2 regions of the Roseovarius sp. M141 genome follow, and region 2 is predicted to be linked to the other one. Evidence: riboswitches for the same ligand, from Rfam matches in the RefSeq annotation. Region 2 holds a riboswitch; the other holds the start of a gene.
The links. A riboswitch is a leader RNA that binds a small molecule or an ion and turns the genes downstream of it on or off. The one in region 2 is predicted to bind cobalamin.
Positions count from the first base shown of each region.

Region 1: another riboswitch for cobalamin. It lies ahead of FGD77_RS08370 (DUF1636 domain-containing protein); the one in region 2 lies ahead of FGD77_RS11790 (hypothetical protein).

Region 1 is NZ_VCNH01000008.1:866,525-881,932, forward strand. It holds gene carA (glutamine-hydrolyzing carbamoyl-phosphate synthase small subunit) at 1-1,154, opposite strand, end outside; gene FGD77_RS08335 (hypothetical protein) at 1,296-1,427, opposite strand; gene FGD77_RS08340 (GatB/YqeY domain-containing protein) at 1,426-1,890, shown strand; gene FGD77_RS08345 (DUF2244 domain-containing protein) at 1,978-2,478, opposite strand; gene FGD77_RS08350 (GlsB/YeaQ/YmgE family stress response membrane protein) at 2,923-3,180, shown strand; gene FGD77_RS08355 (YidB family protein) at 3,220-3,714, shown strand; gene FGD77_RS08360 (DUF1190 domain-containing protein) at 3,783-4,364, opposite strand; gene FGD77_RS08365 (glutathionylspermidine synthase family protein) at 4,412-5,638, opposite strand; cobalamin riboswitch at 5,849-6,057, shown strand; gene FGD77_RS08370 (DUF1636 domain-containing protein) at 6,152-6,547, shown strand; gene cobW (cobalamin biosynthesis protein CobW) at 6,540-7,598, shown strand; gene cobN (cobaltochelatase subunit CobN) at 7,603-10,908, shown strand; gene FGD77_RS08385 (cobalamin biosynthesis protein CobG) at 10,905-12,038, shown strand; gene FGD77_RS08390 (precorrin-8X methylmutase) at 12,035-12,664, shown strand; gene cobI (precorrin-2 C(20)-methyltransferase) at 12,661-13,404, shown strand; gene cobJ (precorrin-3B C(17)-methyltransferase) at 13,401-14,153, shown strand; gene FGD77_RS08405 (cobalt-precorrin-6A reductase) at 14,126-14,881, opposite strand; gene cbiE (precorrin-6y C5,15-methyltransferase (decarboxylating) subunit CbiE) at 14,880-15,408, shown strand, end outside.
Region 2 is NZ_VCNH01000008.1:1,579,396-1,594,803, forward strand. It holds gene FGD77_RS11720 (thymidylate synthase) at 1-77, shown strand, start outside; gene FGD77_RS11725 (dihydrofolate reductase) at 81-560, shown strand; gene FGD77_RS11730 (DUF6505 family protein) at 1,223-1,711, opposite strand; gene FGD77_RS11735 (biotin/lipoate--protein ligase family protein) at 1,708-2,412, opposite strand; gene FGD77_RS11740 (Mrp/NBP35 family ATP-binding protein) at 2,409-3,476, opposite strand; gene FGD77_RS11745 (DUF6494 family protein) at 3,484-3,672, opposite strand; gene FGD77_RS11750 (4Fe-4S binding protein) at 3,709-5,664, opposite strand; gene FGD77_RS11755 (DUF3305 domain-containing protein) at 5,887-6,456, shown strand; gene FGD77_RS11760 (DUF3306 domain-containing protein) at 6,453-7,052, shown strand; gene FGD77_RS11765 (molecular chaperone) at 7,049-7,657, shown strand; gene FGD77_RS11770 (twin-arginine translocation pathway signal protein) at 7,722-7,910, shown strand; gene FGD77_RS11775 (formate dehydrogenase subunit alpha) at 7,999-11,001, shown strand; gene fdh3B (formate dehydrogenase FDH3 subunit beta) at 11,015-11,608, shown strand; gene FGD77_RS11785 (formate dehydrogenase subunit gamma) at 11,688-12,872, shown strand; cobalamin riboswitch at 13,128-13,338, shown strand; gene FGD77_RS11790 (hypothetical protein) at 13,459-13,761, shown strand; gene FGD77_RS11795 (cobalamin-binding protein) at 13,910-14,686, shown strand; gene FGD77_RS11800 (hybrid-cluster NAD(P)-dependent oxidoreductase) at 14,757-15,408, opposite strand, start outside.

The sequences.
Region 1 (15,408 bases), 710 kb from region 2:
GCTGTTTTCAGGGACATCGACGTTGCAAACCGTTCGAACAGGTAAAAGCTGTCCTGCGGTCCCGGGCTGGCCTCGGGGTGGTGCTGCACCGAAAAGACCGGGCGATTCTTGACCGCGATGCCACAGTTCGACCCATCGAACAGCGAAACATGCGTCTCTTCCACGCCGTCGGGCAGGCTTTGGCCGTCTACGGCAAAGCCGTGGTTCATCGACGTGATCTCGACCTTGCCGGTGGTGTAATCCTTGACCGGATGGTTGGCGCCATGGTGGCCGTGCCCCATCTTGACGGTCTGGGCGCCCAGCGCCAACGCCAGCATCTGATGGCCGAGGCAGATGCCAAAGATCGGGATATCGGCGTTCAGCAGATCCTTGATCACCGGCACGGCGTAGACGCCCGTCGCCGCGGGATCGCCGGGGCCGTTCGACAGGAATACGCCGTCAGGCTTGTGCGCCAGCACGTCTTCTGCCGTCGCGGTTGCGGGCAAAACGGTGATGTCACAGCCCGCCGAGGCGAGGCAGCGCAGGATATTGCGCTTGGCGCCGTAGTCGATGGCGACGACCTTGTACTTGGCATCGGTCTGGCGCGGATACCCATCCGGCCAGGCCCAGCGCATTTCGTCCCAGCGGTAGGATTGCGCGCAGGTGACGTCCTTGGCCAGATCCAGCCCCTTCAGCCCGGCGAACCCGCGCGCCCTGGCGATCAACGCATCGGTGTCGAAATTGCCGTCCGGATCATGCGCCAGCGCAACGTGCGGTGCACCCTGCTGGCGAATTGCGCGGGTCAGGCGCCGCGTGTCGACGCCCCCAATCGCGATGCGCCCGCGCTGGGCCAGCCAATCCTGTAACCGCTGGGTGCTGCGCCAGTTGCTGGGCTCGGTCGGGTCCCACTTGACGACCATGCCGGCGGCGACGGGGTCTGCGGTTTCGTCATCCTCGGGGCAGGTGCCGGTGTTGCCGATATGGGGAAAGGTAAACGTCACGACCTGGCCCGCATAGCTGGGGTCGGTCATGATTTCCTGATAGCCGGTCATCGCGGTGTTAAAGCAGAGCTCTGCCACGACTTCACCGGTGGCGCCGAAACCGCGTCCATAAAGCAACGTGCCATCGGCCAGCGCAAGGCAGGCGGTGGGGCGGGGCTGGGGCGCATGGGGCATGGCGGCTCTCCGGTGATCTGGAATGACGGGATATCTGGAAGGTGGGGGCAAAATCTGCGCGAACCTAAAGCGTTTCGAGTATAAGTTGAAGCGCAAATTGACCTCGACCTGCGCGCGGGAACGGTCAAGTGTCAGGCGCCGTCAGGGTAGTCGCACATGACGCGGGGGCATCCGGCTACCCTTGGTTGCCAGCGACGCCCCATTTGTATAGGGATCGAAGGTTGTGACAGGGGCCGGATCATCGGCCGGGGTCACGACTGTGAGGATGGACATGGATACGACATTGCGCGAACGGGTCGATGCGGCCCTGAAACAGGCCATGCGTGACCGGGATGCCCCGCGTCTGGCAACCCTGCGGCTGATCAACGCCGCCATCAAGGATCAGGAAATCGCCGAGCGCGCCAAGGGCGGCGAAGTCGCGCTGAACGACGATGACGTTCTCGCCATTCTGGGCAAGATGACCAAGCAGCGACGGGAATCCGTGCGCGCCTACGAGGAGGGCGGCCGCATCGATCTGGCCGAGCGCGAAGAGGCCGAGGTCGCCATCATCGCCGAATTCCTGCCCCGTCAATTAAAGGAGGCCGAAGTCGACGCCGCCATCGAACAGGCCGTCGCGGAAACCGGCGCGACGTCGATTCGCGACATGGGCAAGATCATGGGTACGCTCAAGGCGAAATACGCCGGCCAGATGGATTTCGGCGCCGTCGGTCCCCGTATCAAGGACCGTCTTTGCTAAAGCGCTGCTGACTGTCGGCTGCCTATTGCCCGGCTTTCATCGTTCTGAAAATACTCAAAAATCCACCGCCGACCCGTATCGTTCCGGTCAGCACTTGGCGCGCGCGCGACCAAGAGCGCCGCGCAACTCTCCATACAAGGTCTTGCGCTCGTCCTCGGACAGAAACGCGCCCAGCTCCACCTCGCGGCCTGCGCCGCGCAGGGTGATGTAATGCGCCACCGGCCCACCCGATGGATAGATCTGCGCCTGCGCCCAATAGCAGTTGCAATCCCAGGTCTTCACATCGCCCTGCGGGCTCGTCCGTGTCAGATGCACTTCGCAATCGTCTATGATCAGCGCCTCGTGCAGTCTGCCTGCGCGATAGCTGTGCTCCAGCGCCCACCATAAAAGGACAACGGTCCCTGCCAGAAATGGCAAAAGCCCCCACAGCACGGCCGTGCCGAGCAGCGCAAACAGCGGGATCGAGATCATCACCGACGTTGCCAGCATGAACCACGCAAAGCCGCGCCGCGGCAGTGACTGATGGGGCCACAAATCCAGCCGTTGAGCGCCCTGATCAGAGGCGGGAAGGGACCATTCGTAGGGCATGACAGTCAATCTAAGTTGGTTGGCGGTGATGAAAAGTGTCCCGGCGCGTCGCAGCGGTCAAGGAGTGCGGTTAGTCAACTGATGTCCGGCAGCATGAACACTCCATTCCGGCCCCCTGTCATCACGCATGACACCGGCATCTTTGCCCGCCAACTACAGTGCCAGCCCAAGAAATGCTATCTGGATATGTGGCGTCGCAAGGTACGGTAACTGTTGGTGCAGGCAGACAGCATACCGGATCAACGCCGCATCCTCGCGCCCGCGCCGCATGATGCCCCCCCGTAAACTTATACGACGGATGCGCGGAACCAGCGCCTTGTTTGCGTCGTTAGGCTGTAGCGAACGGGCACTATAGCTGCATACGCGAATGTTTGATTTGCATGTTGACCGCAGGGGGCGCCACCCTGCGGTCGCCCCGCAGTCCGCGCAATCAAGGAGATCCCAATGGGAATTATCTGGACCATCATCATCGGCTTTGTCGCCGGCATCATCGCAAAGTTTATCACTCCGGGAGGCAATGAACCCTCCGGTTTCATTTTGACCACCATTCTCGGCATTGTGGGGGCTTTCGTCGCGACTTGGTTGGGTCAGGCCGTGGGATGGTACAGTGCAGGTGAGGGCGCGGGATTTATCGGCGCCATTGTCGGCGCGGTGATCGTGCTGCTGGTCTGGGGTGCTTTCTTGCGCAGCCGCGACTCCTGACGAACCTGGAAAATTCACAACCCACAGAAAGGATTCATCATGGCACGAGGCGGCTTTCCCTCTATGACCGCGCTCCTTGGCCTTCTGGCCGTGGCGGGCTACCAGAACCGTGACAAGATATCGCAGATGCTCGCGAACCGTGGAGGTGGCGCTGGCGGCGAACGTCTCGCCGACGCGCCCGGCGGCGCGACAGAGCGCAGTCCGGAACCCCCATCGGGCCTTGAAGGTCTGCTGGGCAAATTCTTTGGCGACGCAGGCAGTGACGGCCTTCTCGGAGGTGCGCTGGCAGAACTGTCCGAACGCTTTGGACAGAGCGGCCAGTCCGAGACCGTGGAGTCCTGGATGGGTACGGGGCCGAACAGAAACGTTGCCCCCCGCGATCTTGAACAGGCGATCGGCTCCGACACTCTCGCAGAGCTGACCGAGCATACCGGTCTGTCACGCGAGGAATTGCTGGAACGTCTCTCTCGCGACCTGCCCGGCGCGGTGGATCAATACACGCCTCAGGGGCAACTGCCACGGCAGACCGGATAGCGCGCCAGCTGAACGCCCATGATCCCATGATGGTGCGACGACGTTCTGCCGGGCGACGACCTCATTGCTTAACCGCCAAAGCCCGTGCGCCCGCCACCGGCCTTGCCGAAACCACCGCGCGAAGTTGCGGCGGCCCGGTTCATCGGGGCCTTGCCGACGGTCGATGCCGGGCGGGTGAATTGCGACGTACTGAGTTTGGCAGCGCCCTTGTTACCGGAATATGCGCTGGAGCGCGCGGCATTCGTGAACCGCCCGTCCGCGGTTTTATACAGCGGCTGCCCAGCTGACATTCCCGAACGCCCACTCAGCATATTGCCGATCAGATACCCCGCCAGAAGGGGCATGAAGATGCTGCCCGAGCCGCCCGGCGTTGCGGCCTGTTCGGTGCTACAGGCGCCGACGCCGTGCTGTTCTTCGCACACCTCGACGCTGTCGTAACGGGGGGCCGCTTCGACATGCAGCGTCTGGGCGTCGGCAAAGGCCGCCTCGCAATCCTGAACGGAAAACAGCCCGCCATTCGTTGCCTCGCTGGTGCAGCTTTGCAGATCCGGGAAGGCTGCGGCGTCCACCTGTTCTTCGCGGCACCCGGCCAGCGTGAAGGCGGCAGCGCCGAGGATCGTGATGGCGACACGGTTGGAGCGTTTGGTCATGACAATCTTACCTTTTGGATAGAGAGGGCGAAAAGCAGCGGGTGGGTTCATCCGGTAATATAGTGCGGCTTGAACCGCGATAGATCCTGCGTGATGCGCGAGCGGTCTTCGCGAATACCGATCCCGGCGCAAGCCTCGCCCACGATCCATGCCCCAATTACCGGACGAAAGCCATCAAACTGGGGCAGGGGGGAATAGGCCTGAATGATCCGGGGATGCTGGGCGTATTCGGTGTTCTGGGCTTGCTCCACGATCTCGCCTGATTTGACGATCGTAACCGAGGCGCCTTCGCGCGACAGGATCGGTTTGGACACATGGCCCGCCACAAGCTGCGCCCCGGCGCGGTCAAAAGCATCGGCTACATTTGCGCAGGCCGTACCCTGACCTGCGATGGCGTCGCCGATGTCCTGCTCGAAAAACGCAGGAAGCAGATTGGGGTGGCCTTCGAACATTTGCCAAAGCACCGGCAAAAGCCCCTTGTTGGACAAAAGCGCCTTCCATGCCGGTTCCAGAAACAGGCAGCGCGATCCGGCGATGTGATCGGCATACTCATCGCGCAAGAGGTCTTCCCAAGGGTAGAGCTTGAACAGCACCCCCATGACGCGATCTTCGTCATCCAGAAACTGGCCGTCCTCGCTGAGCGCGATCTTGTCCAGATCACAGTAATGTGCCCCAAGCCCTGCCTCGCGCGCGGCCCAGCCCATCGCCTCGACTGTGCCGTAATCTTCGGGATTGCCGCCGACGGCGGTGAAATGCAGATCGCTTCCGGGTTCAAACACCGCGCCGAACCGCGCGACAAGCGCCTCGTGAATGCCGTTGAATTGATCCGATCCCTCGGGCAGCACGCCAGCGGCGAGCTGATCCTCCAGCCATTGCCACTGAAACGCGGCGCTTTCATACAGCGAGGTTGGGGTATCGGCGTTATATTCCAGCAGCTTGGCCGGGCCTTTGCCGTCATAGGCAAAATCAAAACGGCCATAGATTTCAGGATCGCCGCGCCGCCAGCTTTCGGCGATCAGGTCGCGATGTTTTTCGGGAATGGCAAGGCGGTCCATGAGCGCCTCGTCAGCGACGATATTGGCCACCGCCTCGCGGGACATCGCATGAAGCTCGGTTGCGGGATCCTCAAGATCGGTCTCGATCTGATCCAGAGAAAAGGCATAGGCCGAGGTTTCGTCCCAGTAGGGTTCGCCGTGCATATCGGCAAAGGTAAAGCCGACTTCGCGGGCATGGTCGCGCCAATGCGGTCTTTCGGGCAGCGTGATTTTCTGCATTCGGCTCTTCCTTGTCAGATCTTGGATCCCGTTTAGATGGTTTTCAGCGTGGCAGCCAGACTTGGTATTCTTGCGCAGGGGATATCGTGCGTGCGCGCATCCGCACTGCCACCGCGCGGCGCCTTCGGCCAGATTTCGCCGGTCGCCAGATGGGCCAGCGCGTTCGGCTAGGTCGGGGGGCTTCAGCTTGACAGGCTGTCGGGATTCGGCGAAAGCTGCGGGTGTGTTGGTGCCTGCCTCGGCAGGTGAAAAGGGAATGTGCAATCGCGATGCGTCGCGGTCAAGCGCAGCCGCCCCCGCGACCGTGAGCGGAAAGGCCGATCAGCGCCACTGGCATATGCCGGGAAGGCAGATCGACCGCAGGGCCACCAGCCCTGAATCCGCAAGCCGGGAGACCTGCCAGACACATGACGACGAAACCGGACGGGGTGCTTCCGGTGTCGGGGCGACTCCGGCATCTGGAGTGTCCTCGCCACCCTTGCCCGCGTCCCATGACATATGGGGCCGAGATCCATGAAAGATCAGGCAGAAACGCCGCCAAATCCTACAGAATTGCTGGTTTGCGTCAAATGTCGGCGTGGCCGCGAGCTTCCGTCCGATGATCGTTGGCCGGGGCAGGCGCTGTTTGACGCGCTGGGCGCTATGGTGCTGCCCGAGGGCGTGCGCGTGACGCCGGTCGATTGTTTGCAGAACTGCAATCACGGTTGCACCGTTGCGCTGCGCGGCGGGGCGCGTTGGGCCTATGTTTTCGCAAATGTCGATGAGGTGGCGGACCCGGCCATGATCCTTGACGGCGCCGCCCGCTATCACGCCACCGCCGACGGTTTGATCCCGTGGCGCGAACGCCCCGAACATTTCAAGCGCAACTGCGTCGCCCGACTTCCCCCACTGGAGACCTCGAATGTCTGATCTTGCAAAACTGCCCGTCACCGTCATCACCGGCTTTCTCGGCTCGGGCAAGACCACGCTGGTGCGCCAGTTGATGCAGAATTCGGGCGGCAGACGCCTGGCCGTGATCGTCAACGAATTCGGGGATGTCGGCGTCGACGGCGACATTCTGAAATCCTGCGCGATCCCCGATTGCCCTGCCGAGAACATCATGGAACTGGCGAATGGCTGCATCTGCTGCACCGTTGCCGATGATTTCATCCCCACGATCGAGGCGCTGATGGCGCTGGATCCGCGCCCCGATCATATCCTGATCGAAACCTCGGGGCTGGCCCTGCCCAAACCGCTGCTCAAGGCGTTTGATTGGCCCGAAATCCGTTCCAAGATCACCGTCGACGGCGTGATCGCGCTGGCCGATGCCGAGGCGGTCGCTGCGGGCCGTTTCGCGCCGAACGTGGCGGCCGTGGACGCGCAGCGCGCAGCTGACGACAGCATCGACCACGAAACGCCCCTGTCGGAGGTGTTCGAGGATCAGATTTCCTGCGCCGATATCATCCTTCTGACCAAGCCCGACCTTGCCGGCCCAGAGGGCGTGGCCCGCGCCAAGGCGATCATCGCCGCCGAAGCGCCGCGCCCGATCCCCGTGATCGAAGTGGCCGAGGGCATGATAGATCCGCGTGTCATTCTGGGGCTGGAGGCCGCCGCCGAGGACGATATAGACGCGCGCCCGTCGCATCACGACGGCGCCGACGATCACGAGCATGACGATTTCGAAAGCATCGTCGTGGACATCCCCGAAGTCACCGACCCCACCGATCTGGTCCGCGCCATCGAGGGGCTGGCCAACGATCACAACATCCTGCGGATCAAGGGCTATGCCGCCGTCACAGGCAAGCCGATGCGCCTGTTGGTGCAGGCTGTCGGCGCGCGGGTGCGTCACCAGTTCGACCGCCCGTGGGCACCGGGCGAGGCGCGCGCCGGGCGGCTGGTGGTCATTGCCGAGCATGACAATATCGACGCAGGCGTGATCCACGCCGCACTGGGCACCGCGCGCGCCCAAGCAGCCGAGTAACGCCATGCATGTTGTTTTCCGCGAAAGCCACGGGCTGGAAGAGACCGAGACACCCACCGATCTGGGGCAGGACGCCGCAGATCTGGTGGTGCTGTCGCTGTCGGATTCCGACCTTGGTGCTTTTGCGGAGGGCTGGCATCGCGGCGGCGGTCCCGAGGGGCGGCTGCCCACGCTCCGGCTGGCCAATATCGTGGCGCTCAAGCATCCCTTGTCGGTCGATACCTATGTCGAGCAAACGCTGAGCGGGGCAAAGGGCATTCTGATCCGCCTGATCGGCGGCGTGCCTTATTGGCCCTACGGTCTGCAACAGATCCGCGCCCTGGCGCAGCAAAAAGGTATCGCGCTGGCTGTGCTGCCCGCCGATGGGCGGCCTGATGCGCGGCTGGACGCGTTGTCGACCTTGCCGAAATCCACGCTGCGGCGGCTGGCACATTTGTGCGATACTGGCGGCGCCATAGCGGCGCAGGCGGCGCTGGCGCAGATGTCGCTGGCGGCGGGGCTTTATGCTGGTCCGGTACGCGGCGCGAAATCGCTGCCGCAGGTGGGGGCGTGGATGCCCGAGCAGGGCGCGTGCTGCCCGGTTTTCGCACTGGGGTCTGCGCCCGCTTTGACAGACGCGCCGCGCATCCTGATCGTCTTTTATCGCTCCTATCTGGTTGCCGCCGACCTTGCGCCGATCACGGCGCTGTTCGCCGCCTTTCGGGCGCGCGGCTTTGATGTGATCGCGCTCTTTGCGCCGTCGCTGAAGGCATCCGAGGCGGCGGGCTGGTTGCGCCGTCAGGTGGCGCATCTGGCCCCTGCGGCCATCGTCAACGCCACCGCCTTTTCCGGCAAGGGCGAGGGCGGCACGTCCCCGCTCGATGCCGCAGATGTGCCGGTATTCCAGATCGCGCTGGCCACCTCCACGCGCAAGGCGTGGGCGGAGGCCGAAAGGGGCCTGTCGCCTGCGGACCTTGCCATGCATGTGGTCCTGCCCGAGGTGGACGGGCGCATCATGGGCGGCGTCGCCAGCTTCAAGGATCCGGGCAAGCGCGACGCACATCTGCAATATTCCCGCTTTGCCCACTGCGCCGAGGCGGGACGGATCGAGGCGATTGCCGACCGCGTTCAGGGCTGGACGCGGCTGGCGGCGACACCGGCAACGCAGCGGCGGGTTGCGCTGGTGCTGTCCACCTATCCCGGCAAGGATTGGAACATGGGCCACGCCGTCGGTCTGGACGCGCCGCAATCGGCCGAGGCAATCCTGAGCGATCTGCGCGGCGCCGGGTACGACATCGGGGCAGGGGGCGCGCCCTTGCAGGAGGCGCTGCTGGCGCGCAGCACGGTCTGGCCGCTGGACGACTACAAGGCGGCGTTGGCCAAGCTACCCGAAGAGTTGCGCAAAACGCTGGCCGAGGTGTGGGGCGAACCCGAGGATGACCCCGACGCTCATGACGGCGCATTCCACTTCGCCGCCGCCCCGCGCGGCAAATCATGGATCGCGCTCCAGCCCGAGCGTGACACGCCCAAGGGCCGCGAGGACAGCTATCACGATCTGGTCCGCACACCGCGCCATGCCTACGTGGCCTTTTACCTGTGGCTGCAATGCCATGCTGACGCGTTGGTCCATATCGGTGCGCATGGCACGCTGGAATGGCTGCCGGGCAAGTCGGTGGCGCTGTCCGGCACATGCTGGCCCGAGGTTCTGACCGGCGCGCTGCCCGTCATTTACCCCTTCATCGTCAACGACCCCGGCGAGGCCGCGCAGGCCAAGCGGCGCATTGGCGCGGTCACGCTGGGGCATATCCCGCCGCCCTTGCGCAGCAGCGGCACGCCTGAGCGGCTGGCGCGGCTTGAGGCATTGCTGGACGAGTTTTCCAACGCTGACGGCCTTGACCCGCGTCGCCGCGACCGCCTTCAGGGTGATATCCGCGCTGAGGCGCAGGCGCAGGGGCTGGAGGAGGATCTGGGCCTTGACCGCGCCGGATGCAGCGCCGAGGCGATCACGCGAATCGACCGTTTCGTCTGCGACATCAAGGAAAGCCAGTTTGGCGAAGGTCTGCATATCTGGGGCCGCGCGCCGCGCGGCGCGGCGCCCTTTGCCACCGCGCAGTCGGTGGCGGCCGAGCGGCAGGCGCTGCTGGACGCGCTGGCGGGGCGCCGGATCGTACCCGGCCCCTCCGGGTCGCCCTATCGCGGACGGCGCGATGTGCTGCCGACGGGGCGCAACCTGTTCACCACTGATCCGCGCGCGGTGCCGACACGCGCCGCCTATGCGCAGGGCGTGCGGCTGGCCGATGAGCTGATCCGACGCCATTTGCAGGACGAGGGCGACTGGCCGCGCGGCCTGATCGTCGATCTGTGGGGCTCGGCCACGATGCGCACGGCGGGCGAGGAATTTGCCATGGCGCTGCATCTGCTGGGCGTGCGCCCCGTCTGGGATGCCGGCTCCGAGCGTGTTTCGGGCATCGAGGTGCTGCCGCTGGCCGAAATGGACTGCCCGCGCATCGATGTCACCCTGCGCGTCTCGGGTCTGTTCCGCGACGTGTTTCCGACGCTGTCGGCACTGTTTGCCCAAGCGGTGCGCGCACTGGCAGACCGCGACGAGGCGCCGGACTGGAACCCCTATGCCGGCCACAGCGATCTGGCGCGCGTCTACGGCCCGGCGCCGGGTCAGTTCGGCCTTGGCATGGGGGCGGCGCTGGACGACTACAGCGCCGCAGGCCGCGAAAAGGCGGGGCTGGCGTGGCTCGATGCCAGCACCTGGGCGCTGGACGGCGAGGCGGCAACCAAGGATGGCGCAGGCATCCGCGCCCGCGTGGCACGCGCCGATAGTTTCGTGCATCCGCAGGATTTGCCCGAAACTGACCTGCTGCTGGCCAGCGATTATGCCGCGCATGAGGCGGGATTTGCCGCGGCGCAGGCTGTGACAGGTGGCAAGGCTGCCCTCTATCATCTGGACAATACCGACCCCGAGCGCCCGCGTGCGCGCGACCTATCTGAGGAAATCGCCCGTGTCGTGCGCGCCCGCGCTGCCAATGGCGGTTGGATCGACGGCATGAAACAGCACGGCTTTCGCGGTGCGGCCGAGATTGCGGCGACGTTGGATCACATGGCCAGTTTCGCGCATCTGGCCGGGGTGGTGCCGACGTATCTGTTTGATCTCTACCATGACGCGACGCTGGGTGATCCGGAAACCGACGGGTTTTTGCAAGACGCCAACCCCGAGGCGCACGGCGCGATGCAGGCGCGGTTTGCCGCGCTGCTGGAGGCGGGGCTGTGGCAGACGCGGCGCAATTCGGTGATGGCCGCGCTGGGGCCAGGCGCATGAGCGCGCCGCAGATCAAGGGCTGGTGCCCCGGCGCACATCGCCCGATGTTGGCTGCCGACGGGCTGGTCGTGCGCATCCGCCCGCGATTGGCGCGGCTTGAGGCGGCGCAGGCGCTGGGCCTGTGCGATCTGGCCCGGCGCTATGGTCATGGCTATCTGGACCTGACGAACCGCGCCAATCTGCAAATTCGCGGCGTGGCCGAGGGCGATCATGCCGCGCTTTTGCACAGCTTGGGCGATCTGGGCCTGCTGGATGCCGATCCGGCGCTGGAGGAGCGGCGCAACATTCTGGTCTCGCCGTTCTGGCAGGAGGGGGACATCGTTCGTCGCCTCACGCTGGCGTTGCTGGCGCGCCTGTCAGACCTGCCGGATCTGCCCGCCAAGGTCGGCTTTGCCATCGATTGCGGCGCCGGTCCGGTGCTGACCGCAGACAGCGCTGATCTGCGGATCGAGCGCGCGGCCTCCGGCCTGATCCTGCGCGCGGATGGTGCGGCGGCGGGGCGCGCGGTCAGCGAAGACAGCGCAATCCCCGCGCTGATCGAAATGGCGCACTGGCTGGCAGACCATATCACGCCGGACCACCGCCGCATGGCGCGCGTCGTCGCTGCGGCGCCCCTGCCGCCGGAGTGGTGCGATACGCCGCTCTTGCCGCCTGCACAGCGGCCTCAGATCGGCGTGCAGGCGAACGGTGCGATGATCGGGGCCGCGTTCGGCCATGTCGATGCCGCGGCATTGACGCGGGTGATCAGGGCGCAGGGGCTGGCCGCCATTCGCGTCACCCCATGGCGCACCCTGTTTCTGGAGGGCGGCGCCCCCCCCGATGAACCCGCTTTCGTCACCGACCCGGACGATCCGCTGATGCGCGTCGATGCCTGCCCCGGCGCGCCCTACTGCCCCTCGGCGACCGTCCCGACACGCGCCCTTGCGCGTCGCCTTGCGCCCCATGTCACCGGCACGCTGCATGTCTCGGGTTGCTCCAAGGGCTGCGCACGCAAGCGGGCGGCGGATGTGACGCTGATCGGGCGTGAGGGACGCTTTGACATGCTGCGCCAAGGCTGCGTAGAGAACACCCCTGAGCAATACGGACTCAGCCCCGATGACATTCTGGCCGAAGTGAGCGCACTGAAATGAGCTATACCTATCAGACCGATGGCGCCGCGATCTACGCGCAATCCTTCGCCATGATCCGCGCCGAGGCGGATCTGGCCCGCTTCAGCGCCGACGAAGAGCCGATCGTCGTGCGCATGATCCACGCCGCCGGAATGGTCGGGCTGGAGCGCGACGTGCGCCTGTCGCCGGATTTTGCCCGCGCCGCCCGCGCTGCGCTGGATGCCGGCGCGCCGATCCTGTGCGACGCCCGCATGGTCAGCGAGGGTGTGACGCGCACCCGCCTGCCTGCCGAAAATCAGGTGATCTGCACGCTCTGGGACCCCGCCGTGCCGGACCTTGCCCGCGAGATGTCAAACACCCGTTCCGCCGCCGCGCTGGAACTGTGGAGGCCGCATCTGGAGGGCGCGCTGGTGGCCATCGGCAACGCGCCGACCGCGCTGTTTCATCTGCTGAACATGCTGGAGGATCCGGCCTGCCCGCGCCCTGCGGCGATCATCGGTTGCCCCGTCGGATTTGTCGGCGCCCGCGAGAGCAAGGATGCGCTCTGGGCAGATCAGCCGGTGCCGTGCTGCATCGTCGAGGGGCGTCTGGGCGGCAGCGCCATCACCGTCGCCGCGATCAACGCCATTGCGAGTCGCGCAGAATGAGCGGCGCGGCCCTGACCACCGGCACGATTCACGGCATCGGCCTCGGCCCCGGCGACCCGGACCTGATGAGCGTGCGCGCCCACCGGCTCGTCACCAGTGCCCGCCATGTCGCATTCTTTCGCAAGCAAGGGCGTTCAGGCCGCGCGCGCGGCATGGTCGAGGGGATGCTGCCCGCAGGCGTCGTGGAATTTGCCATGGAATATCCCGTCACCACCGAAATCCCGCTGGCGCATCCCGGCTACAATGCCGCCCTTTCGGCCTTTTACACGGATTGCACCGCCCATTTGCGCAGCTTGGCCGCGCGCGGCGAGGATGTTGTGGTGCTGTGCGAGGGCGATCCGTTCTTTTACGGCTCGTTCATGCATCTGTATACGCGGCTCAAGGACGACGTGCCGGTGCAGGTGGTTCCCGCAACTACCGGTATGTCGGCGGCATGGACGGCCTCGGGGCGGCCGATCACATGGGGCGACGACGTGCTGAGCGTGCTGATGGCGACCTTGCCCGAGGATGAGCTGGTTCGCCACATGGAAGCCGCCGACGCGCTGGTGGTGATGAAGATCGGCCGCAACATCGACAAGGTACGCCGCGCCCTGCACCGGGCGGGCAAATATGACGACGCGTGGCTGGTGGAATATGCCAGCATGGAAGGTCAGGCCGTGCAGAAATTGTCGCAGGCCGAGGGCCGCATGACGCCGTATTTCTCAATCGTGCTGGTGCATGGCAACGGACGCCGCCCATGAGCGGTTCGCTGGTCATCGCGGGGCTGGGGCCAGGCGCCGGGGATCTGGTGACGCCGCAGGTCACTGCCGCGCTTGAGCAGGCGACGGATGTGGTCGGCTACATTCCTTATGTGGCGCGCATTGCCGCCCGTCCGGGCCTGACGCTGCATCCCAGCGATAACCGGGTCGAGTTGGACCGTTCGCGCCACGCGCTGGAAATGGCGGCAGAGGGCCGCCGCGTCGTCGTGGTATCGTCGGGTGATCCAGGGGTGTTCGCCATGGCGGCGGCTGTGTTCGAGGCAGTCGAGTCCGGGCCGCCCGCATGGCGCAACCTGAACATCGAGGTGTTGCCGGGCATTACCGCCATGCTGGCCGCTGCCGCGCGCGTCGGCGCGCCCTTGGGCCATGATTTCTGCGCCATCAACCTCAGCGACAATCTGAAGCCCTGGGCGCTGATCGAAAAGCGTCTGCGCCTTGCCGCCGAGGCCGATTTTGCCATGGCGTTCTATAATCCCCGGTCCAAGGCGCGCCCCAAAGGGTTCGCCCGTGTTCTGGAGATCCTCAATGAGTCCTGCCGCGACGCCCGCCCGGTGATCTTTGCCCGTGCCGTGTCGACCGCCGAAGAGGCGATCCGCGTCGTGGCGCTGCCCGATGCGCGCCCTGAAATGGCCGACATGCGCACCATGGTGCTGGTCGGCACATCGACCACGCGGCTGATCACGCGTGACGGCGCGCCCTTTGTTTATACCCCCCGGTCGGTGCCGGAATGAACCAGCCACGCCAGCACCTCGGGCACCGAATGTGCTTCGGGCCGCGCTGGAATGGCGGGGCGGTCGATCATGATGACGGGCAGGCCCAGATCGCGCGCCGCCGTGATCTTGGCGGCGGCGCCGGTGCCGCCGGAGTTTTTCGAAACGACAAGGTTGATCCGGTAGTCGCGCATCAGCGCCAGATCGCCCGCAACGCTGAACGGGCCGCGATCCTGCACGATGTCGCAGGTGGCAAAGGGCAGCGGCGCATCGGGCGCATCGATCAGGCGCAGCAGGTAGAAATGCTGCGGATTGGGCGCAAATTCAGCCAGTTGCATGCGCCCGACGGCCAGCATGACGCGGGCGGGCGCGCGGTCCAGCGCCGCGACGGCGCCAGCAATATCGGGCACATGCGTCCAGCGATCACCCGGCCCGGCCTGCCAGGGCGCGCGGGTCAGCGCGATCAGGGGCACACGCGCTGCGGCGCAGGCGGCCACGGCATTGGCGCTCATCTGCGCGGCAAAGGGGTGTGTTGCATCCACGACGTGGGTGATTGCGTGATTTTGCAGGTAGCGCACCAACCCCGCCACACCGCCAAAGCCCCCCACGCGCTGCGGCAGCGGCTGGCGCACGGGCCGCGCAACCCGGCCCGCCAAGGAGACGGTTGCGCGAATACCCGCTGCGCTCAGGGCTTGGCAAAGTGCGGTGGCCTCACTCGTGCCGCCCAACACCAGAAGGTTTTCATGCATGGCTGACGCTCCGTGGCTGACCATCGTGGGATTGGGCGAAGATGCGCCGGACGGGTTGGCGCGCGCAAGCCTTGCCGCGCTGGAGGCGGCGGAAATCGTGATGGGGCCGCCAAGGCATCTGGGACTGCTGCCGGATCTAAAGGCCGAGCGGATTGCGTGGCCCGTGCCCTTCGCGGATGGGATTGCACAGCTTCTTGCCCTGCGCGGGCGGCGCGTTGTGGCGCTGGCATCGGGTGATCCGTTCTGGTTCGGCGCGGGTAGCAGTATTGCGCAGCATCTGGCGCCAGGCGAATGGATGGCCTTGCCCGGGCCGTCGACCTTCTCGCTGGTGGCGGCGCGCATGGGCTGGTCGCTGGAGCGCACGGAATGCTTTGGCCTGCATGCCGCGCCCCTTGCCCGGCTGCGGCCGGCGCTTGCCGCTGGCGTTTGGATGATCGTGCTGCTGCGCGATGGGGCGGCGGTGCGGGATCTGGCCGAGTACCTTGTCGATGCCGGGTTCGGCGCGTCCGATCTGGTCATCCACGAGG
Region 2 (15,408 bases):
TCGACTTTCGCTATGAGGATTTTGAGATCGTCGGCTACGATCCCGATCCTGCAATCCGCGCGCCAGTGGCGGTCTGAACGATGATTACGCTGGTTGTCGCCCGCGCCCAAGACGGAGCCATCGGACGCGATGGCACGATTCCATGGACGATCCCGGAAGATCTGAAATCATTCCAGCGCGAGACGCTTGGCGGTGCGCTGATCATGGGGCGCAATACGTGGGACAGCCTGCCGGTCAAGCCGCTGTCGAGGCGCCTTAACATCGTGGTGTCTTCACGGCCTGATGCGGCTGAGGCTGTGGCGCCCTCGGTGGCCGCCGCCATCGCGTTTGCTGGCGATCAGGGCTATGATCGCATCTATGGTATCGGCGGTGCCCGGATCTACAAAGAGATGCTCCCGCTTGCGGATCGATTGCTGATTTCCGAAGTGGACATTCATGTCCCGGATGCAGACACATTTTTCCCTCATGTGGATCTGGATACTTGGCACGTGATCAATGAAAGGTCGCTGCGGTCAACTGGGCCAAAATGCTACTTGCGCGAGTATCTGAAGCGTACCTAGGGTTTTGACGAAAAGCTGGCCAGGTTCAGGGTCGTGGTGCGTCGTGGAATTTCAGGGTCAGACAGGTTTTGTCAGCGCCAGGTATCTGGTGCAGACCGAAGGAGAGGGCAACACCAGATGGCGACGCGCGTTCGCGCCGATGGCAACGGGACCGATACGCCCAAGGCACTGGACGGTCGCCTATGACGACTTCCCCCCACGAATTTCTATATTGAGGTCGCCGTGATCCTGTTAGACGGTTGCCCCGGTGTCTGGCGCCGTGCCGGGCAGGGGGCTGGAACGGGCGTCGAACAGTGTGGCGGTTGCTTTTCGGCCAAAGACGTCGGGGGCCCACTAATAACTGGTCGCGGGGCGCTGGTTTAACGCCGCATTGTTGGAGGGGCCGTGGACCTTTGCCACCACTGACCTGCCGGACGACTTCCAGAAGGTTCCCGCGGACGCACCTTACTACACGGTCCGCGCCAGTGTGCCGGAAAGATCCGAGGCGAACGAGGCCCGCCTGCGCGCCGCGATTCCGGAACTGGCCCGCGCAACCTGTCCGAAATCGTCGCCCCCCCTAAGTGACCTATGATGGTGATCCGGTGTTTGAGCCGGTCGAGGCAACAGCAGGCAAGCCCTACCGCATTCGAACGAAAGGTGGCAAATCCGCCATGGCGATGCCGTTATTGGTGCGGATCGTCCAGCGATCCATGGATCGCGAACTGCTCCAGCCCTGCCGCTTGCGCTTGGATAACGCGGTAGGTCTCTCTCACGCCCGCCTCGGTCAGTTCACGTGCGACGGTCAGCAGGGTATTGGCATCATGTTCGTCGCACAGGTCCGCCATCTGCGACAGCTCTTCCAGCGCTACGTTGCGCGCCAGGTCCAGCGTGGGCGCGCCGTAAATGTCGACGAAATGCTGCGCCAGAATCTGCGCCAGCGTGTCACGCTCGGCCGGTTCAATCTGTGTCACGGCGACAAAGCTGACGCGGCCAAATGTTTCGCAGCCCATCCATCCATTGGCGAACGCCTGACGGGCCTTGCCGGTCAGATCGGCCTGGGACCAGTTGGAGAACTCGAATCCGCCCGAAATGCACCATTCGCCGGTTCTGGCGGGAGCGTGGAAAACGCGGGTGTCGCTTTCGTCGAAATGGATCGCGCGGGCAAGTTTCATGCAGGCTCCGTCAGTAGAGAGGTCAGGGGGGTCAGGCGCACGCCGTCATCGGTTTTCAAAAGCAGGCCAAGATTTTCATCAACGCCGATGAACGTCCCGTGATGTCCGGCAACCGTCATGTCGGTCTCCAGTCCCCGGGCCACGGTCAGCCAATTGCGGTGCAGGCGGGCCGGTCCGTCATCCATCCAGGCGTTGATCTCGGCCAGCGTGTGCCGCACCCATGCCTCCAGCAGGGTTGGTGGCTCTACTTCGCCGCAGCCCTCTGCGTACAGGGCTGTCGCATCGGGCGTCAGGCCGGTGTCCTGCGAGGGTGGCCACAGGTCCAGCGACAGGCCGACAACCAGCCAGGCGGGGACGGCACCCGGGTCATCGTCAGAGGCGGCGATTTTCAACGCGCCGCAGCGCCCGCCATTCAGGTGGATTTCACCGCTCCAGCCCAGATGCACGCCCACCTCCGGCGGCGCAAGCGCGCCAAGTGCGTTCTGAAACCCGACCCCGCAGAGCGGCAGCATGCAAACCGCATCGCGCAGCGGGACTTCGGGCGCAAAGACCATCGCCGCACGCAACTGGTCATCGCCCAGATCATAGCAGACCAAACCTGCATCGCACACGCCCCTTGCGTTTGAGCAGGCCAGCGCGAACGGATCCGCGCCAGCCGCATCAAGCCCCGAGAACAGCGGAGGAAAGACCGGAGGCGTCATGCGTGGCCAAGCGCGATCAATTGCTGCGCCAAGGTGCGAAACCCTGCCGCCTGCGCACTGTCAGGTTTGGAAACCACGATCGGCGCACCGCCATCCGCAGCCAGTCGAATATCCAGATGCAGCGGTATTTCCGCCAGCAGCGGCACGTCCAGCTTGGCCGCTTCGGCGGCGACACCGCCATGCCCGAACATGTGCTCCTCGTGCCCGCATTGCGAGCAGATATGGGTGGACATGTTCTCGATCATGCCGATGATCGGAGTGCCAAGCTGGTTGAACATGTCGATCCCCTTGCGCGCATCCAGCAGCGCCACGTCCTGCGGGGTCGAAACGATGATCGCGCCGTTCAGGTGTGTCTTTTGCGCCAGCGTCATCTGCACATCGCCGGTGCCGGGCGGCAGATCGACGATCAGCACATCCAGCGCACCCCATTGCACCTGCGTCAGCATCTGCTGCAACGCACCCATCAACATGGGCCCGCGCCAGACGACGGCTTGATCGTCGTTGGTCATCAACCCGATGGACATCATCGTCACGCCAAAATTGCGCATCGGCAGGATCGTCTTGCCATCGGGCGACGATGGTCGCCCCGACACGCCCAGCATGCGCGGTTGCGACGGGCCGTAGACGTCGGCATCCAGCAACCCGACGCGCCGCCCCTCGGCCGCCAGCGCGCAGGCGAGATTTGCGGAAACCGTGGATTTGCCCACGCCCCCCTTGCCCGACGCGATGGCGATGATCCGGTCCACCCCCGGCACCTTTTGCGGCCCTGCCGGTTCTGCGGGGCGGTTCGGCTTCAGATCGGGCGGGGCGGCGGGGGCGCTGTGGGCGGTCATGACCACGGATAGCTTTTCAACGCCGGGCAGGGCGTTCAGCTTGGCCTCGACCTCGTCCTTGACCTTGCCATAGGCCGCCGCATGGCTGCCGCTGACCTCCAGCACGAATCGCACAGTGCCGTTGTCGACGGTCAGCGCCTTGACCAGACCGGCATCCACCAGCGACGTGCCACTGACCGGATCGGTCAGCGTTTTCAGCGCGGCCAGCACATCCTCGCGGGCGAGCGTCATGCCCGGATCAACCCTTGATCGTGCCGGTCACCACATGTTCCAGATCCACGCCGTCGATCGTCAGAACCATGCGCGCCTCGAACTGCTTGCCTTCGGTGCTTTCGGCCTTGCGGAATGCCTCCTCGATCGACTGTTGCGAGGTCACGCCGACCTGCTTGAGGAACTTGCGCATCGACATGTTGAAATCTTCGCTCATCTTCGTCTCCTTTTCGGGGTTTGTAAGTAGTACCTGCTAGTGATCCTTGCGCTTGGACAGGTAGTCCTCTGTCGTGCGCACGCGCGGGCGCTCCTTGCCCGCGAAAGGATTGTTCTGCGACTGGAACTGCGCCTGAACGCGGCAATCGTCACACATCTGGATCATCCGCGCGGCGGCGGGGCTGGCGAACATCGCGTGATTCCCGGCCAGTTTCTCCATGATCCGTTCGACCGTGGATTTGACGCCGAACAGGCTGCCGCATTCGACGCAGGCGAATGGTTCCTCCTCATGCAGCACCAGCTGGCTGAGGGCCGCATCCGTCAGGTTGATCTGTGGCTGCAAGGTGATCGCGTTCTCGGGGCAGACATTGGCGCAGAGGCCACATTGCAGGCAGGCATCCTCCTGAAAGCGCAGTTGAGGCATGTCGGGATTGTCCGTCAGCGCGCCGGATGGGCAAAGCGAGGCGCAAGACAGGCACAGCGTGCAGGCATCGGTATCGACGATCACGGCGCCATAGGGCGCATATGCGGGCAGGGGGGTGGTCTGCGCGTCGGGCGATAGGGCCTTGGCGGCGAGGCGCGCGATCTGACGGCGCGAGCCTTGCGGCAGGATCGGGGTTTTGACGGGGTTGCCCATGCCGTCGCGGGCAAACAGGTGGTCTGACAGCGCGTCGGGGTCAGTGATATCCAGCAGCGCCACGGCATCGCCCGCGCCCATGGCCGCAGCCAATTCGGCCTGAGCCTGCAATACGTCCCGGTCACTTTTTGGGGCCAGCAGAATATCCACATGGGCAAAGCCGCTGGCCAGCGCCGCCAGCATTTCGGCATGGCCGAACATCGCCAGCGCGTCGATCTCCAGCGGGATCACGTGGGCGGGCAGGCCGTTGCCGTACCGCGCGGCAAGGCGGATCATCTCGGCGCCGTGGGCGTCATGCACCAGCAGCGCGCCGGGCAGGCCACCCGCTTTGCGATAGGTCGAGGCCAGCGCGGCGATGCGGCGGAACACATGATCGACGGGGGGCGCATCATAGCTGATCGCGCCCGAAGGGCAGACCGCCGAACACGCGCCACACCCGGCGCAGATCAGGGGGTCGATGCTGACATGCTCGCCCGCGGGCAGGATCGCGCCGGTCGGGCAGACATTCAGGCAGTTCGAGCAGGCGGGCTGTTCGGCGCGGGAATGGGCGCATAGCGACGGCTCCAGCCGGATATGCAGCGGCTTTTCAAACGTGCCGACCATTTGGCTGGCAGCAAGGATGGCATCCGCCACGGCAGGCAGGCTGCCGGGATCGGCACGCAGGTATCCGTCGCGCTTGTCCGGGGCGGGGAACAGCGGCGTACCGCCCCGCAGGTCAAGGATCACATCACATTCAGATTGTGCACCGTCGCGCGGGTCTGTCAGCGTCGGTGCGCCGCGCCCGCCGGGCAGGACCTGCTGAAAGGCGTCAATCGAGATCTGGAATTGGCCCAGCGTACCGGAGGCATCGCGCAGCCGCCCGGCGCAGCAATCAAAATGGTCGGTCACTGGAACGTCCGCCGCGTTCGCCACCAACACCGTCACGGCGAGAATATCGGCCAGCTTGTCGGCGGCGGCAAACGCAACCTCCGGCGCGCCGACAATCAGGCAGACCCCGCCCGAGACGACGTCAATCGTCTTGGGTGCTGGCCGCGGCAACGCGGCGTCGGCCACCAAGGCAGCCATTTTCGCGCTGGTGTCGCCGGTGTCCGCCGTCCAGCCAGCGCGGTCGCGTATGTCGACGAAGTCCGGCACAGGCAGGCCCATGTCTTCGGCCAGATCGCTGAAACGGGCGGCTTCCTGCCCACAGGCGATCATCACATCGCCGCCCTCCATCGCCTTGGCGGTGATGTCGATCTGGGACTGGCACAGGGCGGTGTGTAGCCGCGAACACTCACGCCCCGTCGCTGCGCTTAGCGCGGCAGCATCGATGGTCTGGGTGCCGAGACAATCACAAATCAGCAGGATTTTCTTCATTTCGCCTCCTTGCGCGCCGCAGCGTAGGCTTTAACGGCAGCGGATGAAAGCCGATCCTGCGACTTTTGACCGGAGTTTTCCGTGCGGCTGTTGTGGCACGGGCCGACCTGTCATTGAAAAAGGAAGTCCAGTGGTGGTGAGTGCAGACTCCCCTTTAAATCTTCCTCTAAATCAGTACACTAGAAATATCTTAGTGCAGTGTTTTAGCCAGCGGGTGCCAGCTTGACCTTCGTTTTCCCCAACTCCCAGTCCATCCCCCTTGGGGTTGTGGTCCGCAAATCGCCGGGCGTGACGCGCTGGGCGAAATGGGCGTGGCGGGCGGTTGGCGTGCTGCCCGGCGCGGGCGCGGCGGACTGGACGGTTCTGCGCAGCGAGGAGGGCGTGACTGATTTTCACGCCGCGACCGTACCGCTGAGGCTGTATGTGTCCGATACCGAGGCATACGTGCATGAACTTCAGACCCGGCAGCCGTCCGTCTACATCGTGCTCAGCCCACACGCGGCATCGCACGATATACCTTGGAAGGTGACACTGGCGACTGCCTCGCCTTATGAGGCGCAGGATTACTGCGACGCGGCCGAAGTGCTGGTCGAAAAGGTGGCGATGCCGGAGGGAATGCAGGCCTGGGTCGCGGATTTCCTGACCCGTCATCACGAGGAAGAGGCGTTTGTGAAACGCAAGCGCCGGAACTGGCGCGCGGATGATCACGAGGACGGTATCGGCGATGCGCGCATCGTGCAGGACAGCGACGTCTACAGATCGCCGCGCCGCCGCATGGACGCGTTGAAATGACCCGAAATGCCACATTCTGGGACCGCCGCCGCGCCGCCGTCGAGGCCGAGGCAGATGCGACTGCCGCCGCCCGGCAGGCCGCAGTTGATGTGCGCCAGCAGCAGGCCCTCGCTGAGAAAAGCGATGATGAGATCTTGGCGGAGTTGGATCTGCCCGACCCCGAAACGTTGACCAAAGGGGATGATTTCGCCGCGTTCATGGCCAAGGCGGTCCCCGAGCACATACGCAAACGCGCGCTGCGCAAGCTGTGGCGCAGCAATCCGGTACTGGCCTGCGTCGACGGGCTGAACGATTACGACGATGACTATCTGGCCGGCAGCTATGGCAATGCACCGATTCAGACCAGCTATCAGGTCGGCAAGGGGCTGCTGGCGCATGTGCTGGAGGTCGCGCAGCCGCAAGAATCGAGCGACGATGATCTGACGCCACTCGACAAAGAAGAGAAGTCGGCACAGTATGATACCGACAGAGACCCGGTCGTCGCAGACGAGATGCAAGCGCCGGATCCGGCAGCGGACATGGAACCGGCGCCGCAAGACGCAGACCACGGCAAACCGCGCCGGATGGTTTTTCACTTTGACGGGGACAGCGCATGACATTGGCACACGCCCAACCGCAGATCGACGAAGAGGATCGCCTGCGCGCCGATCTTTACAATTATCTCGGGGTCATGCTGGCGGGTCCGCCGGACGAACTGCTGCTGGCGCAGACCGCAGCGCTGAGCGGCGACGCCTCACCCTTGGGGCAGGCGATCGAAGGTCTGGCGCGCGTTGCGATAGTAACCAGGCCCAAATCCGCCCTCACGGAATACAACGCCTTGTTCATCGGCATTGGGCGCGGCGAACTGCTGCCCTATGCCAGCTACTACATGACCGGATTCCTGAACGAAAAGCCGCTGGCCAATTTGCGCGCCGACATGGCGACCCTCGCAATGACACGGGCGGAAAACACGTTCGAGCCGGAGGACAACATTGCCTCGCTGATGGAAATGATGGGCGGCATGATCGTCGGGCGCTTTGGCGCTGCGGCATCGCTGGCGCGCCAGAAAGAGTTCTACAGCAAACATATCCGCCCGTGGGCCCCGCATTTCTTTGCGGATCTGCAGGGGGCCAAGGCATCGGTGCTGTATGCCTCAGTCGGGGCCGTCGGGGCCGAGTTTTTGACTGTCGAACAAGAAGCATTTCGCATGATGGCAGGCTGAGGCCCGCCCATTGAGCGGCGGCAGGGGTCGCCGAAGTAAGACAACAGGGAAAGGACGCACTCAAATGGCTGACACGAAACAGGGCACGACCCGCCGGAATTTCCTGAAGATCGCCGGAACCGCAGTTCCGGGTGTCGTGGCGGTTGCCGCCGGCAGCGCGGCGCAATCGGCACCGGCCGAAGTCGATCCGTCATCGCAAGTGATGCAGGACACGGAACATACACGCGCCTATCTGGAAAGCACCCGCTTCTAGGCCAGCGCCGCCCGCCTGAAAACATGAAGGGCAGAGGCATTTGACAGGTACCAAGACTGCGGGCAACGCAGATGTAGGGAGAAAGACCATGCTCAGGAAAAAGACAAATGGCAGCGCACGCCGGTCGGCACGAACGCCCGCTGCAAGCGCCGCCGCAACGGGCGTTGACCGCCGTACATTCCTGCGCGGTTCGGGCCTTGCCATCGGCGGCCTGGCCGCTGTTGCCGCAACCGGCGGCACGGTGTCGCGCGCCACGGCGCAAACCGCAGCGGCGCGGGCGATCGAGACCAAGAAATCCGTCTGCACCCACTGCTCGGTCGGATGCACCGTGATCGCCGAAGTCGATAACGGCGTCTGGACGGGGCAGGAGCCCGGTTTTGACAGCCCGTTCAACCTTGGCTCGCATTGCGCCAAGGGGGCCTCGGTACGCGAACATGCCCATGGCGAGCGGCGCCTGAAATACCCGATGAAAAAGGAAAACGGCGAATGGGTCCGCCTTAGCTGGGAACAGGCGATCAACGAGATCGGCGACGGCATGATGAAGATCCGCGACGAAAGCGGACCGGATTCCGTCTATTGGCTGGGCTCTGCCAAGCACAGCAATGAACAGGCCTATCTGTTCCGCAAGTTCGCCGCCTATTGGGGCACCAACAACGTCGACCATCAGGCGCGCATCTGCCACTCGACCACCGTGGCCGGTGTGGCAAATACATGGGGCTACGGCGCCATGACCAACAGCTATAACGACATCCACAATTCCAAGGCGATGTTCCTGATCGGCTCCAACCCTGCCGAGGCGCACCCGGTTTCCCTGCTGCATATTCTGAAGGCGAAAGAGCAGAACAACGCCCCGCTGATCGTCTGCGATCCGCGCTTCACGCGCACCGCGGCGCATGCGGATGAATATGTGCGCTTTCGCCCCGGCAGCGACGTGGCGCTGGTGTGGGGCATCCTGTGGCACATTTTCGAGAACAAGTGGGAGGACAAGGAGTTCATCCGCACCCGTGTCTGGGGCATGGACCAGATCCGCGACGAGGTGAAAAACTGGACCCCCGAAGAGGTCGAGCGCGTGACCGGCACCCCCGGCGCGCAGCTGGAGCGTGTCGCGCGCACGCTGGTCAACAACCGCCCCGGCACCGTGATCTGGTGCATGGGCGGCACCCAGCACAGCAACGGCAACAACAACACCCGCGCCTATTGCATCCTGCAACTGGCCCTTGGGAACATGGGGCATGCGGGCGGTGGCACCAACATTTTCCGCGGGCATGATAACGTGCAGGGCGCCACGGACCTTGGGGTTCTGGCCGATACATTGCCGGGCTATTACGGCCTTACGGAGGGTTCCTGGGCGCATTGGGCGCGTGTGTGGGAGGAAGACCTCGACTGGCTCAAGGGGCGGTTTTCCGATGCAAGCGTCGACGACACCCCGATGATGAACCTGACCGGCATCCCGGTCAGCCGCTGGATCGACGGGGTGCTGGAGGACAAGGCCAACCTTGACCAGCCCGACAACACCCGCGCGATGGTTCTCTGGGGTCACGCGCCGAATTCGCAAACCCGCATGAAGGAAATGAAGACCGCGATGGAGCGGCTGGATATGCTGGTCGTGGTGGACCCCTATCCGACCGTGTCCGCCGTGATGCAGGATCGCACCGATGGCGTCTATCTGCTGCCGGCCTGCACGCAGTTCGAGACGCGCGGCTCTGCCACCGCCTCCAACCGGTCGCTGCAATGGCGCGAGAAGATCTTTGATCCGCTGTTTGAATCGCTGCCCGATCATACGATCATGGCAAAGTTCTCGGAAAAATTCGGCTTTCACGACCGCATGTTCCGCAACATCGCGATTGACGAGGGCGGCGAGCCGAATGTCGAGGACATCACCCGCGAATTCAACCGCGGCATGTGGACCATCGGCTATACCGGCCAAAGCCCTGAGCGCATGAAGATGCATATGGCCAATCAGCACACCTTTGACCGCACGACGCTGCGCGCCAATGGCGGTCCGGCCGATGGCGATGTCTACGGGATGCCGTGGCCCTGCTGGGGCACCGCCGAGATGAATCACCCCGGCACGCCCATTCTGTATGATCTGTCGACCCCCGTGGCCGAAGGCGGCCTGACCTTCCGCGCCCGTTTCGGTGTGGAGCGTGACGGCGACAACCTGCTGGCCGAAGGCGTCTACTCCAAAGGGTCCGAGATCAAGGACGGCTACCCGGAATTCACCGTGCAAATGCTGCGTGATCTGGGTTGGGATGGCGATCTGACCGAAGACGAAAAGGCCAGCATCAACCGCGTGGCGGGCTATCCTGATGGTGCACCGCTGACGACCGAGCCCGCCGATGATGGCGGCTCGAATGAAAACGAAGAAGTGGGCGAGACCTCGCAGCAGGGCGAAATACCGTCGGATTTCGAGGAGAAGACGGGCGGCGTAAACTGGAAAACCGACCTGTCGGGCGGTATCCAGCGAGTTGCCATCGCGCATGGCTGCGCGCCTTTCGGCAACGCCAAGGCCCGCGCCGTGGTCTGGACCTTCCCCGACCCGGTGCCGCTGCACCGCGAGCCGCTCTATTCCAACCGCCGCGACCTTGTGACCGACTACCCGACCTACGAGGACAAGAAATTCTGGCGCGTGCCCACGATGTACTCTTCGATCCAGAACAACGATTTTTCGCAGGATTACCCGATCATCCTGACCTCGGGCCGTCTGGTCGAATACGAGGGCGGCGGCGAGGAAACCCGGTCCAACCCGTGGCTGGCGGAATTGCAGCAGGACATGTTCGTCGAAATCAACACCCGCGATGCCAACAATCTGGGCATTCGTGACGGCGCACAGGTCTGGGTCGAAGGGCCCGAGGGCGGCAAGGTCAAGGTGATGGCCATGGTGACCGAGCGGGTGGGCACCGGCGTGGCCTTCATGCCGTTCCACTTTGGCGGGCATTTCGAGGGCAAGGACCTGCGCGACAAATACCCCGAAGGGGCCGACCCCTACGTGTTGGGGGAATCGTGTAACCTGGCACAGACCTATGGCTATGACAGCGTAACCCAGATGCAGGAGACCAAGGCGACTCTCTGCAAGATCTGGACAGCATAAGAGGAGATTGATCATGGCCAGAGCAAAGTTTCTCTGCGACGCTGAACGCTGCATCGAATGCAACGCGTGCGTCACCGCATGTAAAAACGAACACGAGGTTCCGTGGGGCATCAACCGCCGCAAGGTGGTGACCATCAATGACGGCAAACCGGGCGAACGCTCGATTTCCGTGGCGTGCATGCACTGCTCGGACGCGCCCTGCATGGCGGTTTGTCCGGTGGATTGTTTTTACCAGACGGATGACGGGATCGTGCTGCACTCCAAGGACCTGTGCATCGGCTGCGGCTATTGCTTTTACGCCTGCCCGTTTGGCGCGCCGCAATACCCGCAGGCGGGCAATTTCGGATCGCGCGGCAAGATGGACAAATGCACCTTCTGCGCAGGTGGCCCCGAGGAAAACCACTCGGCCGCCGAGTTCGCCAAATACGGGCGCAACCGGATCGCCGAGGGCAAGCTGCCGATCTGCGCCGAGATGTGCTCGACCAAGGCGCTGTTGGCAGGGGATGGTGATGACGTTTCCAGCATCTACCGCGAGCGGATCGTCGCACGTGGCTTTGGTGCGGGCGCGTGGGGCTGGGGCACAGCCTACGGCGAGAAGGGCGGATAATTTGCCCTCCTGCTTGGATTGGCGGGGCGACCCTCAAGGGGGTCGCCCGGCCGCTGCGACACAACAAAGGATCGCCCGGATGCTTCGCTTCTTCGCAGTATTTGCCCTCGTTTGCGGCCTTCTGACTCCGGCCTTGGCACAGGAGGCCACGGTCAACCCGCGCGCTGAAACCGGCGGGGCGCAAACGCTGGACGATATCATGCGCAGGCAGGCGCAGCAGAAGGTTGACGATACATTCCGGCGCTCTGAAACCGGCGATCCCGAGGCGGCGGCCCCGATCACGGCCCCCCTTGGCACACGAGGCGGGCAATCCGACCCCGACCTGTGGCGCGCGCTGCGCTATGATACGGCGGATGTCACGACCCAATCGCGCGGCCCTGCTGCGACGACGCTCATTCAGGACGGCGGAATGTGGTGGCTGAAATTCCGCGAAGGCCCGCTGTTGATCTACGGCGCGGCCCTGCTGGGGGGCACATTGGTGCTGCTGGCGCTGTTCTACCTGATCCGCGGGCGCATTCGCATCGAGGGCGCGAAAACCGGCCAGACGATCACCCGCTTTAGCGGGGTAGAGCGGTTCGGTCATTGGCTGTTGGCAAGTTCGTTTCTCATCCTTGGCGTGACCGGTCTGATTTCGCTGTTCGGGCGCAAGGTGCTGATACCTGCCTTTGGCCATGATGCGTTCTCGACCCTCGCGATTGGCACCAAATGGGTGCACAATAACGTCTCTTGGGCGTTCATCGTGGCGCTCGTCATCATCTTTGTCTTCTGGGTCGTTCATAATCTGCCTGATCGCACAGACCTGAATTGGCTGGCGAAAGGTGGCGGTATTTTCGGCAGCAGCCATCCGCCTGCCAAGAAATTCAACGCAGGTCAGAAACTGATCTTCTGGTCGGTGATTGTGTTGGGTGGGTCGATTTCGGCGTCGGGCATTTCCCTGCTGTTTCCGTTCGATTTCAACATGTTCGGGCCAACTTTTCATGCACTGAATGAATGGGGCGTGCCGGGCTGGGTCGGGTTGGACCCGCTACACTACCCCCTGTCCCCACAGGAAGAGATGCAATACACGCAGCTTTGGCATGCCATCGTCAGCCTTGTTCTGACCGCCATCATCTTTGCGCATATCTATATCGGCAGCATCGGAATGGAGGGTGCATTCGACGCTATGGGCAGCGGTGACGTGGAAGAGCAATGGGCCCGCGAACACCACAGCCTATGGGTCGAAGAAGTGCAGGAGGCCGAATTGCGTCACGGCAGGGAAACCTAGAATGAAAGCGTTCTTGATAGCATTGGTCGCGTTGGGCGTGATCACAATTGGCGCGAACCAGATATTGAAGTTCGGGAGTTTCTCAGCCGAGGCTGTTTCGGCGTCGACGGCCAATGTCAGAATCCACGACTAGCGCGGCTTTACGCCCGCATCTGGCGGCTGTCTGACCGTGACTGCCGTCCAATTCTGGCTGTGTCGCGGCGTGCCAATCATCACGCGCCAGTCATCAATTGTCTTGAAATCGGCGCACGAGTCTGCGACGAAAGAAGAGATGGTGACGGATCGGTTTTGGCCTGTTCGTCATAATAGGGAACATGGTGCGGGCGCTTGCCCAATTCCGTGACTGCCCCCGCAACTGTAAGCGGTGAGCGATCCTGAGTGACGCCACTGGGCCCCAAAGCCCGGGAAGGTTCAGGACAGCTTTGACCCGCGAGTCAGGAGACCTGCCATCTCCGGTGCCTTCGGCGCCGTAGCCACCTTAACCCGGGCGGGGTGCCTCGGAGAAAGAGCAGAGCGAGATGGACCTGACAGGCCCGAATTCGACCCTGAGCTATCTGTACACCCGCGCCTTTGCGCGGAGGGCGCGATGCAGATTGAACGAACACTTACACAACTTCAGGTGAAACCGTCATCGCCGCAGCGGGCGCGCGAGCTGGGCCAGCTGGGCTATATGCAATGGCTGGGCGGGCTGCCCGGACATGCCGATTACAATGCCGAGGCCGCGCGCGCCTATCTCATGGCGGTGGATTTCATCGAAACCGATCCGACGATCGCCGTTTTTTGCGAACTGCTCTGTGCGTCCATGCGGCAGCCCTTGCAGCCGCTGGATTTGGCCCTGCCCAAGCCTGCGCGGCGCGGTGGCGCACGCGCGCGGCGCAGCTGTCTTTGATCGCATCGTTCGGGGGAGAAGGCTCAGCAAAGCGAAGCAACGTCCTGAAAACCAAAGCACAGCGGCCGGGGGCGTATCCATGTCTCTGGGCGATCGGGTCTGATTGGGGTAGGGCTGGCGGCAACTTTCCCTGCCGGAGCGTTTTGATATGCGCACTTTCCCGCCCGAACGTATCGTCTGCCTGACCGAAGAGACCGTCGAAACGCTGTATCTTCTGGGGCAGGAGGACCGTATCGTCGGGGTGTCCGGCTATGCCGTGCGCCCCGCCCGCGTGCGCTGCGAAAAGCCGCGCGTATCAGCATTTACGTCGGCGGATATCCCGAAAATCATGGCGCTGGAGCCCGATCTGGTGCTGACCTTTTCCGACCTTCAGGCCGACATCGCTGCGGCGCTGTTGCGGCAGGGCGTCACCGTCTTTGGTTACAACCAGCGGGACGTGGCGGGGATCCTTGCCATGATCCGGTCGCTGGGGGCGCTGGTTGGTGTGGCGGATCGCGCCGAAGCGCTGGCCGCCGGATATGAGGCACGGCTGGCTGGGATCGCGGCGCGCGCCAAGGGCCGGGCGCGGCCGGTCGTTTATTTCGAAGAATGGGACGAACCGATGATTTCGGGTATCCGCTGGGTCAGCCAACTGGTCGAGATCGCGGGCGGGCGCGATGCCTTTCCCGAACTATCCGCGCAAAAGGCCGCAAAGGACCGGATCCTGACCTCCCGGCAGGTGATCGACGCGCGGCCCGATATTATCCTGGCCTCATGGTGTGGCAAGAAGGTGCGTCCCGAAAAGATCGCTGCGCGCCCCGGCTGGGACACGATTCCGGCGGTGCGGAACGGGCGCATTCATGAAATCAAGTCGCCGCTGATCCTCCAGCCCGGCCCGGCGGCGTTGACCGACGGGCTGGAGGCAATCTGTGACGCGCTGGGCTAAAGCGTTTCGCCCTAGACCCGGGGCACTCGGTTAAGGTGAAACGCGTGCAACGCTCGTAGGTTGCGCTGCGTTACACCTCGACCGTGACGGGGCCAATCGGATTGGAGCAGCAGGCGAGGATGTATCCGTCGGTGATGTCTTCGTCGGAAATACCGCCGTTATGTACCATATGCACGTCGCCCGATGTCTTGCGGACCTTGCAGGTACCACAGACGCCAAACGTGCATCCCGAGGGGATGTTCAGCCCGTTTGCCTTGGCGGCGGCCAGGATCGTATCGGTCTCGGCCACCTTGGCGGTCACGCCGGACAGGGCAAAGGTGACTTCGGCCCGGATATCCTCGTCCGGTACGACATCGTCGATGGGGGGCGCGTCTGCGGGCACCGCAACAGGCGCCTGAAAGTTCTCCTGATGGTAGTGGTCCATGTCGAAACCCAGACCCTGAAGCGCCTCACGCACGGCCTGCATGAACGGATCAGGCCCGCAGCAGAACACTTCGCGTTCCAGGTAATCGGGCGCCATCAGGCCCAGCATCAACTGGTTGATCTGACCGCGATACCCCGTCCAGGGGGCGTAGCGGTCGGGCGCTTCGACGACCCAGTGCAAGTCGAGGCCGGGCACGCGGCTGGCCATATGCTCCAGCCGCTGGCGAAAGATGATCTCGGAGGGGCGACGCGCGCAGCTGACGAATACGATGTCCGGCTCGGTGCCCAGATCGAACATC